Regions from separate parts of the Paenibacillus polymyxa M1 genome, predicted to be linked through region 2. Evidence: a T-box and tRNA genes for the amino acid it is inferred to sense, from the RefSeq annotation. Region 2 holds a T-box; the other holds one or more tRNA genes.
What was found. The T-box of region 2 lies ahead of PPM_RS20285 (valine--tRNA ligase). A T-box ahead of a tRNA ligase gene usually reads a tRNA of that ligase, here a tRNA-Val.

Region 1 (10,373 bases), 840 kb from region 2:
GCCATGAGGGAATGGCGTTTGCCTGCTCGGATGCAGGGTCAGCGTGTAAGTGGATTACCAACAAGGAACGCAAGCGGGCTCCTCCTCTCTTTAACTCAAGGGTAAATAAGCATGAGGATTGTATGTCTTGATAAGAAATGTGACATAGAACTTTGCGAGATGGTTTTACTTTTCCATCATAATGAAGTAGAAACAGACTTTTAAACCATTTTGGCGTGTTTTGGACTGAAAATCAATCCTAATTTTGCAGAAGAGTGATATTTTATACGTCATGGATATGTTACTTAGTGATAAAATATAATTTTTTATAAGATAATGCGTAAGGAATATTGACATGTGATTTGAATCGTTATATATTGGCTACAGTACTTTAAATTCATACTCTGATGGATACAACGGCGTATTCGATGAAACGGCAATGGAGCCTGTTTTTACATGTGGAGGGATATTTTTCATCCCCGTATGTGAAGCAGGCTTTTTATGTTTTAAGGATAGAAATGGAGAGGGAGTGACCTAATGAACTACATCCAAAAATTAGTGCTGGTCGGCAACGGAATGGCGGGGATACGCACTCTCGAACATTTGCTGAAGATCGCACCAGGTGCTTATGAGATTACGGTATTTGGGGCCGAGCCCCATCCCAACTATAATCGGATCATGCTGTCCTCTGTTCTGGCTGGAGGAGCAGGTTTGCAGGATATTATCATCAACGATTGGAGTTGGTATGAAGAGAATAATATCCGATTGTATACCGATGATCCTGTCACAGCTATCGATACGGAAAATCGGCAGGTGACTTCACGATCCGGTGTATGCGTCTCTTATGATTTACTGTTGTTGGCAACAGGTTCTAAAGCTTTCATCCTGCCGCTTCCAGGAGCCGACAAGGATGGTGTGATTGGTTTCCGGGATATCCGTGACTGCGAGACGATGATAGAGACTGCGAAGACGCACAAAAAAGCAGCCGTTATCGGCGGCGGATTGCTTGGGCTAGAGGCAGCCAGGGGGCTGCTTAATTTGGGGATGGACGTTACAGTTATTCATCTCAATGGATATATTATGGACCGACAGCTGGATGAGGCAGCTTCCCTTATGTTACGGCGCGAGCTGGAGGAACAGGGAATGACTTTTCTGGTCAATAAGCGGACGGCGGCTATCACCGGGCGTCGTCGCGTGGAAGGGCTGAAGTTTGCTGATGGAAGCGAACTGGAAGCGGATTTGATCGTTATGGCGGTAGGTATCAAACCAGATATTGAACTGGCGGTTTCGGCGGGAATTCCCGTAAACCGTGGCATCATCGTAAATGATAACATGGAAACGAACATTCCTGGCATATACGCCGTTGGAGAATGTGCAGAACACCGGGGAATCACTTACGGTCTGGTTGCCCCATTATATGAGCAGGGGGGTGTCCTTGCTCAGCGACTCGCGGGAATGGAGACTCCCGGCTACAGTGGTTCCGTTACTTCGACAAGGTTGAAGGTATCGGGCGTCGATGTGTTTTCAGCAGGCAATTACAAGGATGAGCCAGAAACGCGATCTCTGCGGTATCAGGATGATATTGGTGGCGTCTACAAAAAAATCGTCATCAAGGAAGAAAAACTGACCGGAGCCGTCCTGTTTGGGGATACATCTGATGGAGCCATGTTGTTTTCTTTGATCAAAAGTGGTGATTCGGTGGTTGGTCGAGAGAAAGAGTTGTTACTTGGTTTTAACCCTGGCCAACCAGAAGGTAGTGGCACCATGATGCTGGAGCAGATGCCTGAGGATGAAATTGTATGCGGATGTAATGGTGTATCCAAGGGTGACATTGGAGAGGCGGTTGCGGCAGGCTGCAGGAGTCTTGGGGAGATTAAGGCCTGTACGAAGGCATCGGCATCATGCGGCGGCTGTAAGCCAATAGTGGAGGGGCTCTTACAGCTGTACGCAGGTGCAGAAACCGGAGAACCGATTAAAGAAGGGATATGTCGTTGTACAACGCTTGATCGGGAAGCGATTATTGATGGTATCCGGGAAATGGGGCTGAAGAGCGTCAAAGAAGTGATGAACGTGCTGGGCTGGAACGAACCTGAAGGGTGTACCAAATGTCGGCCGGCCCTCAACTATTATCTAGGTCTGCTGTGGCCACTGGATTATGAGGATGAGAAGGAATCCAGATTCACGAATGAAAGGTACCATGCCAATATCCAGAAGGATGGTACCTACTCTGTGGTGCCCCGAATTTATGGAGGAGTTACTTCACCTGCCGACCTGAAGAAGATTGCCGCTGTCGCGGAGAAATACAACGTGCCTTTGGTTAAATTTACGGGTGGCCAACGTCTCGACTTGCTTGGTGTGAAAAAGGAAGATCTACCGGGAATCTGGTCTGAATTGGATATGCCGTCAGGGTATGCATATGGAAAGACATTGCGAACGGTCAAGACGTGCGTTGGAAACACCTTTTGTCGCTTTGGCACACAGGATGCTATGGGTATGGGCATCCGGTTGGAAAAGGCATTCGAGCGTCTGAATGCACCATCCAAAGTCAAACTGGCTGTGTCGGGCTGTCCGCGTAACTGCGCAGAAGCGACGATTAAGGATTTGGGCGTTGTCGCTATTGATGGTGGCTGGGGGATCTACATTGGAGGTAATGGCGGTATTAAGGTGCGGGCAGCAGAACTGCTGTGTACTGTAAAAACCGAGGATGAAGTGATGGAATGGACTGGTGCCTATTTACAGTATTACCGTGAGCAGGCGAATTGGAACGAGCGAACAGCTCATTGGGTAGAACGGGTAGGCGTAGACTCGATCAAACAGGTACTAGCAAATGCGGAGATGAGGCAGCAACTGGTAAGCAGAATTGAGGAGACGTTAAGCACAACGACGGATCCGTGGCACGAAATCATTCATAACGAAGAGCTGCGCAAAAATTTTGTGCAGCTGCCAGAGCTTAAGGCAGTAATGGAATAGGGGGCTGACCAAATGGAGAGCAATACGATAACCAGCAGAATCAGGATTGCAGATCTGAACGAAATTGACCAACGTGGAGCAAGAACAGTTCGCATTCTAAATACAGAGATAGCCGTATTCCGCCTTAGTGACGGCAGCGTGCGTGCGCTTGAGAACCGTTGTCCGCACAAAGGGGGACGGTTATCTGAAGGAATGATCTGTGGATCGGTAGTCCATTGTCCGCTCCATGACTGGAAAGTCGACCTATCCACCGGCCAGGTGCGAGATCCGGATACTGGATGTGTGACCACTTACCCGACGGAGATTGATAGTGAGAATGGAGCTGTTTTTATTATAATCTAGAGGCTTTGAGTTTATTGTGCTTGGGGTGCTGGGCTTAGTTGTTCTTCTATATAATAGAAGAGATATGTATTGCCCAACGATTCTCTAGAATTCAATCTTACTGAATAAAGAGATATTACAGCTTAATTGTAGTGGTAGAGTATATAAAAAAGTCAACCTTATTTCAGGTTGGCTTTTTTGTGCTCAAATCTTAAACAATGACCTGTTTCTCTTTTTAGCAAAATTCGCTGTATCTCCAAATAAACAAAAAAAGCCTTGAATATCAAGGCTTTAGGCGTATAGGACGGATGGGGATCGAACCCATGACCCTTACCCTGTCAAGATAATGCTCTCCCGCTGAGCTACCGTCCTGTAGTTACTAGATAATATCATGTATTAACCATATATGTAAAGTGAAAAAATACAAATCAGCCTGTACTTCATAACCATTTATATATATAATTCAAATTTAGCGAGTTTACATTTGAAATTAGGGATGGAGGAACAGATGATGGCCGCAGAAATTATAACTGTAACAACAGAAGAGCAACTGCAGAAGGCAATATTAATCCGGACCAAAGTGTTTGTCGAAGAGCAAAAGGTTCCTCTAGATCTTGAAATTGATCATTATGACAAGCTGGGAGATACCGCCCATCATTTACTAATTTGTGAACATGGGGAAATGGTGGCTACTGGTCGGTTGACATATTATGATGAGGATACAGCTAAAATGCAACGTATTGCCGTTCTCAAGGAGCATCGTGCAGCAGGTTATGGACGCGTATTACTGCTAGCACTGGAGGAACGTGCACGTGAACTGGGGCTGAGATACTCGTTGCTAGATGCTCAATGTCAAGCTGAGAAGTTTTACGAAAAGCTAGGCTATGAAACGATCTCTGATGAACCTTTTGACGATGCGGGAATACCGCACGTACGTATGCGTAAAAAGTTGTAATTGAGGCACGGGGTGTATACAAAGCTGTACAATGCACATGCTAGTAAAAGTTCCTCCACTATACTATGGATAAGGAGCGATGCAGCATGGCGAATACAGAACGAGAACAAATTACGGCAGTACGTAAAAACGGGGATGGCGATCTTACGTCATTTCAGACATCTACTGGACGGATTTTGGATTATAGCCAAGCGTTGAACGAGATTGAAGCAGGCTCCATTGCAGGCGTCAACGTGTTCAAGGCCAAGGATGGAAGCAAACGAATTCGAGGAGATGCCGATGGAGATCCTTCTAATAACCTGGATCAACTGCCGTTGTTCTGACCTTGACTCGCAACATTAACGTCCAAGCTTATCATTGTATACAAAAAATATGCAGCAAGCCGCCCGGCTATCCTTTGTAGGAAAGCCAGGCGGCTTTTTGTTAATTATTTAAGCTCTCATTAGCTCGGCTACTCTGCACGTTCCAAATCTGCTAGCGGATAAACTCGCTGCTGCTCCAGAAAGGACATAATCCCTGCCTTATCTCTAAATTGTTCCATATCATCACTATAGTGCATCAGATGAATTTGCTCTTGCAGAGGTGTTGGCAAGCTTAGCAGCTCATCTAACGTTGTATGTACTTCTCCAGCGCCTTGTAACTGAACCTCATGTAAAATGCTCCGGCATCCCCGTTCATGCACCAGATGATGAAGTAAATCGGGATCAAAAACCATGTCCGCACTATAAAAAAGACGATCATTTATGAACAAAGAGTAACTGTGTTTACCAGGAATATGCTGTGTAGGGATCAGCTCTACCTGGATACCGGGTACTAATGTGGTGGATACGCCAGGCGTTATGACATTTACCTCAAATACATCCTCAAGCTTGTCAATCATACCTTGCTGGGACATGCCGCCCTTGAGCGTATGCTCCCATAAAGGGTGGATTAATGGTTCGGCGATATAAAGTAGAGGTTTGCGACGATGGAGGATATTCATTTGAAAACCAAATTCCTCTAAGCCTCCGACATGATCTGCGTGAATATGTGTGATTAAAATAGCGTCAATATCAGGCAAAGGGACACCCATCTGGTGTAATGCCAGCGATGCGGTTGTACCGCAATCGATCAGCAGCTTGCCTTCCCCGCTATCCAGCAGTGCGTTATTGTTGTAATAATGCTTGGCAAAGGCGCTGCCTGTACCAAGCATTTGTATCGTTAGGCCCATTATGGATTCACCCTCCAGACGATGTGTTATAAGACATTCTACAATCGTATTTTAACATCTAGGCTGCGAGAACTAAAGATTTGGCTCCTCATGTAAAAACTTTGGACAATTTGTGAAACACAGCGCAACTTGTGCGGCTGAGCTAGGTATAAATGTACGACAGATGGTTTTTAACAGATAATGATGGAGGGATATGTAGTATGAAATGGAGAAAAGTGATGGCCCTAGTGATGGCCTTTTCAATAATGGGAGGGACCGTCATTTCGGCGGAGTCCGCCAAGGACCAAGTGCAGTTGATTATTAACGGAGAAGTGTCAAAAGATGGCGCAGTTGTCATTGATGGGAAAACTTATGTGCCTATCCGTGATTTTAATGGGCTTGTAAATTTTGATCCCTCTGGTGGAAAAGTTGTTTTCGACCAGCCGAACGTGCATATGTTCCTGTTCAAGGGGGATACTGTGTTTGGTAACGTGAATAAAGGTAACAAAGTGAAGTTTAATGTTTTCAGTCAAATTGACACCCTGAAAACAGATATTTCCGGAGTGAAAGTAGCAATTACCGACCCTTCGGGCAATGTAAAGGATATTCAGTCCCAAGATATCAAAGGAGCGCAAAAGGATAACTTCTGGTTCCGTACAAACGACTTTACGTATGATTTCAAGACAGCAGGAAACTATCGGGTCGGTTTCTACATTAAAGAAAGTAAAGATGGCAGTTATACCCTCGTGTCCGAAAAAGTCATTACAGCGATAAATTAGGCATACCACAAATTGACCTGCACTCTTGATCATGTTACGATACGAGGGAAAATAAAACAATTTGAAGGTAGGTATTTCCATGAGTGATCACAAACATGAACACGGTGAAGCCTGCAACCACGATCATGACCACGAACATGAAGAAATGGTTCTTACGCTAACTGATGAAAATGGCAAAGATGTAGAAATGGTGCTGGTAGAGACCTTTGACGTAGAAGATCACGTGTATGCTCTTTTGCTTGAGCGAGGCAATCCCGAAGCGGATGGTATCATTCTTCGTATGGAAGAAGAAAACGAAGAAATGGTGCTTTACAATATTGAGGACGAAGATGAGTGGAAGCGTGTAGAAGCTGCATATAGCGAGCTTGTTGCCCAATACGAATAGGATTGGATACAGTAGCTGTTCTTGCTCATCACACAATAGAAAAGCCCCCAAATGGGGGCTTTTTTTGTTGACTATCAACATTTTTTGCAAGCAGGTGTTAACAGATCATGTTTAAGAAATAGCGTCAGTTTCAACGATAACCTTCACCTGATGTACCGTTCGATCCTCAGGTCCTTTAACAGGCAGGCCTACTTCCACATGATCTACAATATAATCAATATTGTCCTGCGAAATAACTTCTCCCGGCAATAGGATCGGGATGCCCGGTGGGTATACATAAATGAATTCTGCAATGATACGGCCAGCAGATTCCTTGAAGGGCACGATTTCTGTATCTCCGTAAAAAGCGTCTCTCGGAATGAGGGAGAGCTGCGGTATATCCGGTATCTTTACAACCAGCTCATGCTGCTGACCTGTGGAATAGTGCAGTGCAGCCAGCTCTCGCAAAGCTTTTAATAAAATGTCAATTTCCTCTTTGGTATCACCAGGGGTCACCAAACAGAGAATATTATACATATCGCTAAGCTCAACCTCGATATTGTAGTGATCTCTCAGCCAATTTTCCACATCATATCCGGTAAGGCCTAAATGGCGAATATGAACTGTAACTTTGGTCGGATCATAATCATAGGTAGCTTCTGTGCCAAGAATTTCGCTGCCAAAGCAATATAACCCTTCGATTTTGTTGACCTCTGCGCGGCAATATTCAGCTAATTCCAGAGCACGTTGTGCTATTTCATGGCCGTTAAGGGCCAGGTTGCGTCGGGATGTGTCCAACGAAGCCAGCAGGATATACGAAGTGGACGTCGTTGTCAGCATGCTGAAAATAGTTTGTACACGTTGCGGATTAACGAATCCGTTTTTTGTATTGACATTCAGTATCGAGCTTTGAGTCAAGGAACCACCCAGTTTGTGGACGCTTGTAGCTGACATGTCTGCCCCCGCCTCCATAGCGGACATCGGCAAATCAGCGTGAAAATGAATCAGTACTCCGTGAGCCTCATCGACCAGGACCGGCACATTATAGCTGTGAGCGAGATCTACAATTTCCTTCAAATCGGCGCACACACCGTAATATGTCGGGTTGATGACAAGGACGCCCTTGGCGTCAGGGTGACGTTCCAATGCCCGGCGTACGGACTTGGTTGTAACCCCGTGGTGAATACCGAGATTCTCATCACTGACCGGAGAAATGAATACCGGCTTCGCACCAGCGAAGATAATGGCAGACATTATGGATTTGTGTATATTTCGGGGTACAATAATTTTATCACCTGGCATGCAAATGGACATAATCATGGTGATAATGGCTCCGCTTGTCCCCTGTACACTGTAATAAGTATAATCAGCTCCGAAGGCTTCTGCTGCAAGCTTTTGAGCTTCTTCAATGACGCCTGATGGCTGATGCAGATCGTCCAATGGAGCGATGTTAATCATATCTATGGAAAAAGCATTATCCCCCATAAATTCGCGAAATTCCCGATCTGCGCCCACTCCCTTTTTATGACCTGGGATGTGAAATTGAACCGGGTTGCTCTGAGCATGCTTTTTCAAAGCAGTAAAAAGCGGGGTGTTGCTTTGATTCATTAGTGTTGTCACAACCTTTCATGCAGGATTTCGACAATCCTGTGCAATTGATAATAGAACAAAATTGAGTATAGCAGTTTGAAGTAGGAATGCAAGCGATTGAGGGCGCATTTATTTGCGAAAGAGCGGAGTAGGCGGAGAACCCCGAATGTATAGACAATAAACGAAGGCGGAGGATGTGGGATAAATGAAGCAAATAAGACGAAAAAAAGCTTCGCAGCGGCTGTGGACTCCTTTTTTCGCCAAATTATGGATACTGGTGTTTCTGGTCGAATTCATGAAGGGATCTCTTCTGGTATCCATCCTGCCGGTATATATGGGAGAAACGTTAGGGCTGTCGGCCGGAATTATCGGTTTAGCCTTTTCGCTTCAGTATTTTGGAGACAATGCATTCCGGGCACCGGCGGGCTGGATGGCTGAACGGCTCGGTTATCGTGGAACGATGTCAACCGCGTTGTTGTTTACCCTTGTAGCGATCATTATGCTAAGCACCCTGACAGAACCTGTGTGGCTCGTCATCGCGTGTCTGCTGCTAGGACTGGGGACATCTCCGCTCTGGCCTTGTGTGATGACTGGAACGACCGAAATGTCTGGTCCTAATAACAATAACGGTGCAGCGATGGGGACACTGGAAATTGCGTCCATGGGCGGAACGGGCTTCGGTCCACTCATTATGAATTTCGCCATATCCCATTACGGACACTCTTACGGTATGGTGTTCATGATTTTGATAGGATGCAGTATTGTATTACTGCTGGTTGCTCTTATGCTGCCTGGAACGAACAGGTCTGCTGGCAAAGACGACCTCGAACAGAGCGCTCTCATATCTTCTGGTGGGAACTCCAAGCAGAAGCGGCAAGTGTTGAGAGGTATCAAGGAGACGATCAACACGCTCAAAACAAAGCTTAATGTAAATCCGTTAATTTATCCTGCGCTGTTTTTGCAGTCCTTTGTCATCGGCTTGATCAGCCCTGTGCTAACGCTGTACGCGCGCACGGATCTCGGAATTTCACCGAACCTGTATAGCGTGCTTCTGATTGCCGGTGGTGGGGTGACTGTGCTGGCATTGATCCCTTGTGGCAAGCTGGTGGATCGCCTTGGAACCAAGTACTTTTTGCACATCGGTTTTTTGCTTGCCGGGACCACGCTATTTTTCTTTTCAACAGTACAGACCATTCCACTTGTGTTTGTATCTGTAGCCATTATTGGCTTGGGGTATGCGCTCATTTTGCCTGCATGGAACACGTTTCTTGCCCAACTGATTCCGGAAAGCGAGCGTGCAACAGTATGGGGCTTTTTTTTAACACTCCAAGGCTCTGGTATGGTTATTGGCCCGCTCGTTTCAGGAGTGCTATGGGACCGTGCTGGACACACAGCTCCCTTTATCATCAGTGGGATCGTGATGCTGCTCATGTTTGGCTGCCATCTGGCTTTGGCGCGCAATCCACGGAGAAAAACCGTTGTTAAGGCTTGAACGGTGCTCTTAGTAGCGATCAGGGACGCATTTATCTGAAGCTAGTCCTTTGGAAAAGACATCCGGTACAGTGGCAGTAAATGCTCAAAGGTGGAACGCACCGTCTGCAGTAACGCAGCTCCGTCACTGGCAAGAGGGTCATTACGATCAATACGGAGCCCACACATGACCTCGGCTTTTTTCACCTGCTGCAGCTTGTTAATGATGGTTTGAAACTCTTCCATGTCCATTTGCTGCTGTTCTGTACCTTTTGGATCCATATGATCCATGGACCAGTAGAAATGACCTGGTATGTTAGAGCGCACATCGCTCAGGTTGGCTTCAAGCGCCTGGGCAAACGTGATTTTATTCGGACTTTCATAAATGACTGCGAATATGACGAATATATGGGAAGCGAACATACCTACCTCAAAATGCGGCAACGCCTTATACCCGCGTTTATTTGCCGCCCAGGCTACCCATGTATCGATCGGGGGATTGACCTTGCGTCGTGCATGCTTGGCCACGTGAACGTGCATGGGTTCCCCGCATAAGTCCGTCAGGAAGGGGGCTAACTCCTCGCCAATCGCCTCCAACTTGGGCCGAACCTGCTGAATCAGCACCTCCATGCGAGGTTCCAAGCCTGGTATCTCAAAAACATCAAAGTCCTTTGCAGTAAATCCACTAAATGTCATTCCTATTCCTCCTGTAACTGGGTTGTATCATATCGTGTGGCATAATATGTCCGATTATAG
Region 2 (10,373 bases):
GTGGCTGGAACACGGCAATAATACGCTTCCCAGTCGCTCTCGCTGCACTGATCGTAGCCTCAATCTCTGTTGGGTGATGCGCATAGTCATCAATAATCAAAATGTCATTGCCTTCACCTAGCACTTGAAAACGACGTTTTGCTCCGTGAAATTCCACAATAGTTGCAGCAATTTGATCAAATGGAATCCCTGCTTCCAAACATGAAATCACGGTAGCCATCGCATTATACATGTTATGTTTACCCGGTACAGACAATTCAATAGTTCCGAGTGCTGTTCCCTTACGACTCATCGTAAAGCTTAATCGGCGGTCACCTAGTTGGATATCTGTCGCCATGTAATCCGCTTCATGCTCTACTCCATAAGTAATGACCCGAGTTTGGAGCTGAGGCAACATCTCTCGGATGTTCTGATCATCTGCGCATACAATAGCTGCTCCATCCGGCCGAATTTGACTTAAAAACTGTACGTAAGCACTTTTCAGCCGATTAAAATCTCCATCGTAATTTTCCAAATGATCCGCTTCAATATTGGTTACGATACCCTGCCAAGGATGATATTGCAGGAAAGAACCATCGCTCTCATCCGCCTCGGCAACGACAAACTCGCTTTTACCCGCTTTGGCGTTCGTTCCCAAATTCGTGATTTCGCCGCCAATAATATACGTTGGATCAACGTTACATCTCTCCATAACCAGAGCGATCATGGAAGAGGTCGTCGTTTTCCCGTGCGCACCCGCAACCGCTATTCCCTTACGTTCGTTAAGCAAGCGAGCCAGCATCTGCGAACGGTGCAGTGTTGGAATATTCAATTCTTCCGCTGCCACCCGCTCTACATTGTCACGTGACAATGCTGTTGAATAGACAACAATATCTGCGCCTGCAATATGTTCAGGCGTGTGTCCAATATATATTTTCGCGCCTTTTGCCGCCAGTTTTTCTGTCAGCTCCTGTGATGCCACATCTGAGCCAGTCACGGTATAACCCATCTCCAGCATGACCCGAGCAATCGCGCTCATCCCGTAGCCGCCGATACCGATAAAATGAACATGTTCCGAAGTAATCAACAAATTTCACCAACCTTTTTCCGAATCGGTTTGATACATAAGGGTAGCCCGTACATCCGCAATAAGATACAGCGTGCCGGACACCACCCCCAGATCTTCCGCTTCCGTATGTGACTGAAACAGACTTAAAGCCTTTTTCCAGTCACCTTCTACAATAATTTTTAAATCCGTTTTGGCATAAGACGGCCGCAGCTTCTCCACGAGATGAGCCAAATCAGCGGCATTCATTTTGCGGCGAAAATCGGGCTCGGTCAGTATAAGCGTATCCACTAGTGGCAGTATATGCTGCAAGTATGCCTCATGATGCTTGTTTGACAGCATTCCCATCATTAAAACCAATTTTTTGTACGAATACACTTGTGGGAGACTCTTGGCCAGCGTCTGAGCCCCTTCTGGATTATGAGCCCCATCAAGGACAATTCTCGGCGAGGTACTGACTTGTTCGAGACGCCCTGCCCAGGCAGCTTGCCTAAAGCCCTCCAGCAGATCCGCATCATCCAACACAAAAGCCATATACTGACGTAGGACTTCAAGTGCCATCATAGCTCCTGCCGCATTAGAACATTGATGCTCGCCTAACAACGTGATGTCGATTTCCATATGCCGGAAGGGTCCAGCGAATGAAAAGGTCTGACCTGTTTCATTCCCATTTAACCGTTCATACGTAAATTGTTCTCCTGCCAGGTACAAGGTAGCTCCTTGCTTGGCCGCCGTTTTACGTATGACCTGAATAGCCTCGGGCTGGGAAACACAACTGACGACAGGTACACCTGGCTTGATGATCCCAGCCTTTTCTCTTGCAATCTGTTCCAGTGTATCTCCCAAAATGTCCGTATGGTCATAGCCGACATTCGTAATGACCGAGACGATAGGACTCACGATATTAGTTACATCCATCCTTCCCCCGAGACCTGTCTCCCATACCACAACATCTGGAAAAGCTACCGTAGCATAGTACAAAATAGCCAACGCTGTGGACACCTCAAACATCGTGGGTGATCCCAACTCACTATCAGCGATTTCTTTCACCAACGGATACAAGCGATTGGCGAGTGAAACCAGCGTTTCATCTGGAATATCGGTCCCGTTGAATTGAAAACGGTTCGTAAATCGGGTGATGTACGGAGAAGTAAAGGTCCCAACATCGTATCCACATTTCAGAAGCACAGAGGTTAGAAAGGCACAAGTCGAGCCCTTACCGTTGGTTCCCGCAATATGAATAAATTTCAGATGTCGTTGGGGATCACCCAGTCTACTCATCAGCTGTTCGATTCGTTCCAGTCCGGGTCTAATGCCAAACGGAATCAACCCGTTAATCCATTCCACTGCTTCATCATAACTTTGTAAAGGGGCTATGTCGCCGCCCCTGATCGTATCTGACATCCTCTTCACCTTCAGGTCATTTTATTGTGAGTGAAATTATCCCTTGAGTTCTTCAATACGTGCGATAACTTTAGCGCGCTTATCTGAGTAATCGGCTTGCTTGGCCTTCTCTTCCTCGATGACTTTGGCTGGTGCCTTTGCCACGAAGCCTTGGTTGGAGAGCTTTTTCTCCACGCGCTCCACTTCACTGTTCAAATGCTGAAGTTCTTTTTCGAGTCTGCTAATTTCCTGGGCAATATCTAGCAGTCCGGCTAACGGCAGGTATAGCTCTGCGCCGCTAACAATAGATGTCATGGCTTTATCTGGAGCGGTGAACTCTAATCCCGCGTCGAATTCAGACGTATTACAGAATCGACGTACATACTCCCCATTGCGGTTAATGATATCAAGAACGGCTTGATCGCCAGGTTTTATGAGCAATTCAATTTTTTTACTCATCGGCACGTTGACTTCAGCGCGGATATTGCGCACAGCACGAATCACGTCGATCAGCAAATTCATTTCAGCGACCGCATCCTTATCCTCGAAAGCAGGATCGTAAGCAGGCCAAGCAGCCAGTGTGATCGTTTCTCCCTCATGCGGAAGATGCTGCCATATTTCCTCGGAGATAAAAGGCATGAACGGATGAATCATGCGCAGTGTCCGATCCAAAACATAGGCAAGGACGGATTGTGTTTTCTTTTTCGCCTCTGCATTATCGCCATATAGGGAAAGCTTCGCAAACTCAATGTACCAGTCGCACAAATCATCCCAAATAAAGTTGTACAGAAGGCGGCCTGTCTCGCCAAATTCATAAGCATCTATTAGACGCGTGATGTCGCGTGAAGTTTCGTTTAGACGGTGCAGAATCCAACGATCAACGGTGCTCAAGTCACCGGTAATGTCTATATCTGCCGCAGTGACGCCTTCCAGATTCATCAGCGCAAAACGTGATGCATTCCAGATTTTATTGGCAAAGTTACGCGCCTGCTCCACACGTTCCCAGCGGAAACGAAGGTCTTGTCCTGGCGTGCTGCTGGTGGAGATCATATAACGCATAGCATCGGTACCATATTGTTCGATCACATCGAGCGGATCAACACCATTGCCTAGGGATTTGGACATTTTTCTTCCGTCCGCGTCACGAACCAGACCGTGCATAAGTACGTCCTTGAACGGAATCTCTTCCGTAAATTCCAGCGCGGTAAAAATCATACGCGATACCCAGAAATAAATAATGTCGTAGCCTGTAACTAGAACATTAGTCGGATAATAGCGTTTGAGATCCTCTGTCTGCTCAGGCCAACCCAGGGTCGAAAACGGCCACAAAGCAGAGCTGAACCAAGTATCGAGTACATCCTCATCCTGTTTGAGCTTTCTACCAGCATATTCAGGCAAAGTGGTAGGGTCCTCCGCCGATACAATCACTTCTCCGGTTTCTTCATCATACCAAGCCGGAATACGGTGTCCCCACCATAATTGACGGGAAATACACCAATCTCGCACATTTTCAATCCAATGCAGATAAGTACGCTCAAAGCGATCCGGCACAAAGTTTACACCGTTGCCAGCCTTCTGTGCTTCAATCGCCTTAGCTGCCAGAGGCTTCATTTCCACGAACCATTGGGTGGACAGATAAGGTTCTACAACTACACCTGAACGCTCACTATGGCCTACTTGGTGTACATGCTCTTCAATACGAATTAGTACACCCTGCTCTTTCAAATCAGCGACGATTTGCTTACGGCAATCGCTGCGATCCAGTCCCTGATATTTGCCTGCTTCAGCATTCATGGTTCCCGTCTCGTCCATCACCGTAATTTGTGGCAACTGGTGACGTTGTCCCATTTCAAAGTCATTCGGATCGTGAGCCGGTGTGATTTTAACAGCGCCGCTACCGAAATCTTTATCCACATAGTCATCCGCAATGACCGGAATTTCACGCCCGATGATTGGAAGCACAAGCGTTTTGCCGATCATTTGCTTGTAGCGTTCATCTTCCGGATGTACAGCTACAGCCGTATCGCCCAGCATCGTTTCTGGACGTGTGGTGGCTACAGTAATAAATCCGCTACCGTCTTTCAGTGGGTATTGCAGGTGATACAGATTTCCATTCACCTCTTTGTATTCCACCTCAATATCCGACAACGCAGTACGTGCAGCAGGGTCCCAGTTAATGATGCGTTTACCGCGATAAATCAGGCCCTTTTTGTACAGTTTAACGAATACTTCGCGTACCGCTTTGGACAGTCCCTCATCCAATGTAAAACGTTCACGAGAATAATCGAGAGAAAAGCCCATTTTTTCCCATTGGTTGTGGATATTGTCCAGATAAAGATCCTTCCACTCCCACACTTTTTCCAAAAACTTCTCACGGCCCAAATCATAGCGAGTCAGGCCTTCTTCACGCAGCTTCTGCTCTACTTTTGTTTGAGTAGCAATACCTGCATGGTCTGCCCCTGGCAGCCACAAGGCATCATAACCCTGCATCCGCTTGGCGCGGATAATAATATCCTGCAAAGTAAAGTCAAGAGCATGTCCAATATGCAACATACCCGTAACATTGGGTGGTGGAATAACGATTGTAAAAGGCTCTGCCTCTGGATGTTGCCCGGCGCGGAAATAGCCCTTCTCCATCCACGTTTTGTACCATTTTTGTTCTGCTGATTTGGGATCATACGTTGTTGGCATTTCCAAGGTTGTCTTGTTGTCTTGTTCTGACATATCAGGATACCTCCATGATTTTTCAATTGGCAAATAAAAAAAGCCCTTCATCCTCAAAGGACGAAAGGCTGTTCTCTCGCGGTACCACCTTTGTTTCACCCCTAGTGTATGTATCCACTGATCCATTACACATGGTGTGACACTTTATGCAGATAACGGTTGCGGACCGGCCTTATTCTACCGTGAACCTCTTACCTTCCGAAGGAATGAAATGAGGAACCGTTCAAACAGGCGACTCCCGGGTGACTTCGGCCAGTAGCTTCCTGCGGAACCTCACAGCGCTGCAATTCCACTCTCTGAAGGGCTTGCTGCCTACTCTTCCCGATCTCAGTCTTTCAATAACTATACCACATCATACATTTCCCATTGACTATAGTCAACACCCATTTCTCATTGACTATAGTCAGCACTTCGTCGCATGTTTCAGCAACCGAATCAAGGGATGTACAATACTTGCCCTTCTTCTACATGATGCTCTGCCAATCTGTTATACAATTGAAGCTCCCGTGTGCTGAGTTGATAACGGTCTGCTATCGTTTCCAGTGTATCCTCGCGCTGTACAATGCATAACCTTACCTTGCGGAAAGGCGTTTCATCCTGTGTATGGAAAAAAAGATTTTTCCACTTGGCATCCTCACGCTCTTCGTCGACTTTCTGATCCTGACCTTGCGGTTCATGTTCCAGCTGCTGCTGGTGTTCCGCTTCTTTTACCGAACGGCTGGATTGAAGCAATGATGAGTAGACAACCGGGTCCGGCTCGTCTGCTCCTTCATCCTTTTTACTGTTAAAAGCCACGCGCATCTCTGGCTTTTCCTCAGTAAAGGTATCATGAACTTCATGGTTTACCTGTTCTGACGCCTCAGGCCTGAAGTCAAAGTCATTCCCCTGACTTGCTTCCAACTGCGGCTCCAAATAAATCTCCGACTCTGTGTCAGAATGCGGCTCCGACAGCAAAGAGTCGTATGCTACATTGGGAGATGTAGAAGATACTTTAGGCTCATCTCCTACCGTCCCTACTGCCTCTTGCTGAATTCCCCACACTTCCGGTGACTCCTGCTCATGCTTCACTTCGGAAGAACTGTCTTCAATTGCTTTTCCCGTCCATGGCTCATAATATCGATTCGGATCTACTATCGGGTCATAAGTCTGCTGCTCCAATGATGACATCTGTTCAAGTTGATCCTCTGACGACTGTTCCCAGTAAGCTGACTCCTGTTGCGCTGCTACTGTGTATGAAGTTTCCGAGTCTGTATAGTTGTTGAATGCCGAGTCTTGGGTAGAATAGGCCTCTTCGTGACGATGCTCCCCATCGCCGGAAAGAGATGGAGCCGGATGTTCAGGTGCATGCACCACAGTAAACTCCTCATCCAGCCAAACCGCTGTCTCCTCTGCATGAGAGCTTTCCACCCCATGCAAAGAAAGAACCCCTGTAATGTTTAGACTGCGTAAAGAGAGCAGGTCCACATCAAAATTTTCAATCTCCACAGAGATATCTTCCAATCTTCCTACCCGATTTAGCGGAATGGTAATTTCCACAGGGATCAAATGATGAAGCTCGCTCGTGATCTGTTCAGGTGTGCGGTACACGCCCTCCAGCAGCAAATGCCCTCGCAAAGCGGCATGGTCGCCGTGGGTTACAACCTGAATGCGTGGCAGAAGCTCAATTTCCTCCAACTCGGCAATCCCGGCAGCTTCCTCCGTCAAATGAATGCGTTCATAAATATCAAAACGCAAGCCTTGCGGCTGATCATTCTGTTGTTTATTCAAGGATGGCATCCTCCTTTGGGCAGCCTCCGCACATCCTCTGACTCGTGTCAGGCGCACGGAAACTCCATATTGCAAACCGTTTCTAGGTTCAAGTATATGCGCCAAAATAGAAGGCATGCCATCTTTTATAGCTGTTTGTGCAGCTTTTGAAAATCATCCGGCCAAGCATCCTCCACGGTTATCGTTTCGCCGCTCAGCGGATGACAGAAGGTAAGGCGCTCTCCGTGAAGGGCCTGCCTACCAAAATCAACAGCACGACCGCCGTATAAAACGTCCCCAAGCAAAGGATAACCAGCATGACTAAGATGTACGCGTATCTGGTGCGTCCGGCCTGTCTCCAGCGTCAGATACACGAGACTGACCGCACTCGGACCACTCCCCCATACTTCACCAACTTCCACATGGGTAACCGCCTTCTGCCCGGTTGGGGATACACGGCGGCGCTGTTTATGATGCCTATCCTTGCCAATCGGCCAATCCAACGTCCGCAGCGATGGAGGTACTTTCCCTCGTACCAAAGCTACATAACGACGACCGATGTCCTTAGCTCGCATTTGTTCGTCCAGCTTGAGCAACGCAAATTCATTTTTGGCATATAGCACCGGGCCTGTCGTGTCCACATCGAGACGATGTACATGCCGTACTGCTGTATGAATGTCGTTAATTTCATAATAGGATGCGACAGCATGATCCAACGTCAGCGGACTATCCTTTACACCACCGTCTGGATGGACCGCCATACCCGCTGGTTTGTGTACGACCAAGCAAAAATCATCCTCGTATAGTATCTTCAAATCATACCAACGTGGGATGACGCCGAGGTCCACTACAGGAAAAAGGGCCAGCCGCAGCCGGTCCCCTGTAAGTTCAATCCCTTTTTCATGCCGTAGCCTGCGCCACAGCTTGTCTGGTAATCCCAGACGGTTCAGCAACCAGCGGTCCACAGCTTCAGCGCGATTTTCATCAGTTGCAATTTCTCGCCCCGGTGTGACTTCCAGCCACGGCCCTCTTCTTTTCCAGCTGCCTTTCCAACTCATAGACGTTTGAGCGCGCGATAGTTCGCTTCAATGGTAGCATCAATATCCTCAACTGTATGCACACCTGATACGAACATGCCCTCAAATTGAGATGGAGCTACACTAACGCCCTCATTCACCATTTCAGTAAAGTAACGGCGGAAGTGGTCCTGATTACTCGTTTTAGCAGTGTCAAAATTGACAACCTTCTCGTCTGTGAAGAACGGACACACCATAGAACCTACACGGTTGATCGTGACAGGAATCCCCAGCTCTCGCGCGTTACGTTCGAATCCGGCCTGAAGTCGTGCTGCCCGCTCTTCCAGGCGATCATATATTTCTGATGTCAGCAATTTAAGCGTCGAATAACCTGCTGCCATAGCTAGCGGATTTCCGCTAAGCGTACCCGCTTGATAGATGGGGCCAGATGGCGCGATTTGCTCTAGAATATCGCGACGACCGCCATATGCACCTACAGGTAAGCCACCACCAATCACTTTGCCTAGACACGTAAGATCCGGCGTCACACCAAAGCGCCCTTGAGCGGAATGAAGTCCCACCCGGAATCCAGTCATCACTTCATCAAAAATTAGTAGACTTCCGTGCTGCTGGGTTACCTCACGCAAACCTTCCAAAAATCCAGGCTGTGGCGGTACAACACCCATATTGCCGGCCACCGGCTCGACAATAATAGCAGCAATCTCTTCACCAAATTTCTCAAAAGCCAGCTTCACCGATGCCAAATCATTATAAGGGACGGTGATTGTATGTGTGGCCACGACTTCAGGTACACCCGGACTATCAGGTAGACCTAAGGTCGCAACACCAGAGCCCGCTTTAATCAGCAAGCTGTCCGCATGACCGTGATAAGAGCCTTCAAATTTAAGAATTTTGCTACGTTTTGTAAATCCACGCGCGAGTCGTATCGCACTCATCGTCGCCTCGGTTCCCGAGTTGACCATGCGAACAATGTCCATAGAAGGAACACGCTCACATACGAGTTTCGCCATTTCCGTTTCCGCCAACGTTGGGGCTCCGAAGCTGGTTCCTTTTACAACAGCAGCCTGTAAAGCTTTAACCACTTCGGGATGCGCATGGCCCATAATAAGCGGTCCCCATGAACATACATAGTCTAGATAGGATTGACCGTCGATATCATATACACGCGATCCTTCTCCACGATCGATATATACCGGTGTTATACCTACGGATTTAAAAGCTCGAACCGGACTGTTCACGCCACCCGGAATATACTGTTTTGCCTCATCAAAAGCTGCTTTGGAACGCGTATCCTTGCGTACTGTTCGTTGTTCGTCGATCATTCTAATCACTCCTGTCTTCTAAAAAATACACTTATTGCTTCAACCATCTTGCCGCATCCTTGGCAGAATAGGTAATAATCATATCCGCACCGGCACGCTTCATGCTTGTCAGAATCTCCAGTACCATCGCTTTTTCATCAATCCAGCCTTGGAGGGCTGCCGCTTTGACCATTGCATATTCACCACTTACGTTGTAAGCCACCATAGGCAAATCAAATTGGTCCTTAATGGTGCGCATTACATCCAGATAAGAAAGAGAAGGCTTCACCATCAGCATGTCCGCACCCTCCATCACGTCAGACTCCGCTTCCCGCAACGCCTCACGTGCATTGGCAGGGTCCATCTGATAGGATTTGCGGTCACCGAACTGCGGTGCAGAATCAGCAGCTTCCCGAAAAGGACCATAAAAGGCAGACGCATATTTGACGGAATACGACATAATCGGAATATGTGAAAAACCTTCCAGATCTAGTCCTTGCCGAATCGCCTGTACAAAACCGTCCATCATATTAGAAGGAGCAATAATATCTGCACCGGCTCTCGCCTGAGAAACGGCTGTACGTACCAGCACCTCCAGAGATTCATCATTCAATACTTCACCGCATACCTCACCATCATGCTCATGCATGTGCACCATACCGCAGTGTCCATGGTCCGTAAACTCACACAAGCAAGTGTCTGCCACGACCAGCAGTTCGGGATAACGTGACTTGATCAAACGAGTAGCTTCCTGAACAATACCGTTGTCCACAAAAGCTGAAGTCCCTACACTGTCTTTGGTTTCTGGTATGCCAAACAGGAGCACAGCAGGAATGCCAAGCTCACTAATTTCTTTCAGCTCTTCTTCCAGCCGATCCAAAGAAAAACGGTATACGCCTGGCATGGAGCTAATCTCCTGTTTCACTCCAGTACCAAATGTTACGTAGATCGGTTGGATAAAGTCAGCCGGATTCAATACCGTTTCACGCACCATGCTGCGAATGGCAGCCGACTGGCGCAAACGACGATGTCTAGTAAAAGGGACACTCATAGTTACAAACCTCCATTTTTTATACATTCATTTGTAAAAATTAAAATTTATAATGTCATAACCGTACTTGATTGTTTCCAGTCACA

Region 1: it encodes a tRNA-Val, which carries the amino acid that the T-box ahead of PPM_RS20285 (valine--tRNA ligase) is inferred to sense. The anticodon was not compared.

What each region holds. Positions count from the first base shown of each region.
Region 1 is NC_017542.1:3,660,999-3,671,371, reverse strand. It holds gene PPM_RS16585 (ANTAR domain-containing response regulator) at 1-73, opposite strand, end outside; gene nirB (nitrite reductase large subunit NirB) at 517-2,949, shown strand; gene nirD (nitrite reductase small subunit NirD) at 2,962-3,291, shown strand; tRNA gene PPM_RS16570 (tRNA-Val) at 3,571-3,642, opposite strand; gene PPM_RS16565 (GNAT family N-acetyltransferase) at 3,782-4,225, shown strand; gene PPM_RS16560 (DUF3892 domain-containing protein) at 4,312-4,548, shown strand; gene PPM_RS16555 (MBL fold metallo-hydrolase) at 4,677-5,435, opposite strand; gene PPM_RS16550 (hypothetical protein) at 5,636-6,193, shown strand; gene PPM_RS16545 (DUF1292 domain-containing protein) at 6,273-6,578, shown strand; gene PPM_RS16540 (aminotransferase class I/II-fold pyridoxal phosphate-dependent enzyme) at 6,690-8,165, opposite strand; gene PPM_RS16535 (MFS transporter) at 8,353-9,639, shown strand; gene PPM_RS16530 (YktB family protein) at 9,681-10,313, opposite strand.
Region 2 is NC_017542.1:4,500,009-4,510,381, forward strand. It holds gene murC (UDP-N-acetylmuramate--L-alanine ligase) at 1-1,066, opposite strand, end outside; gene PPM_RS20280 (bifunctional folylpolyglutamate synthase/dihydrofolate synthase) at 1,073-2,449, opposite strand; gene PPM_RS20285 (valine--tRNA ligase) at 2,486-5,152, opposite strand; T-box leader at 5,206-5,490, opposite strand; gene PPM_RS20290 (LysM peptidoglycan-binding domain-containing protein) at 5,588-6,919, opposite strand; gene PPM_RS20295 (RluA family pseudouridine synthase) at 7,045-7,956, opposite strand; gene hemL (glutamate-1-semialdehyde 2,1-aminomutase) at 7,953-9,257, opposite strand; gene hemB (porphobilinogen synthase) at 9,289-10,287, opposite strand; gene cobA (uroporphyrinogen-III C-methyltransferase) at 10,335-10,373, opposite strand, start outside.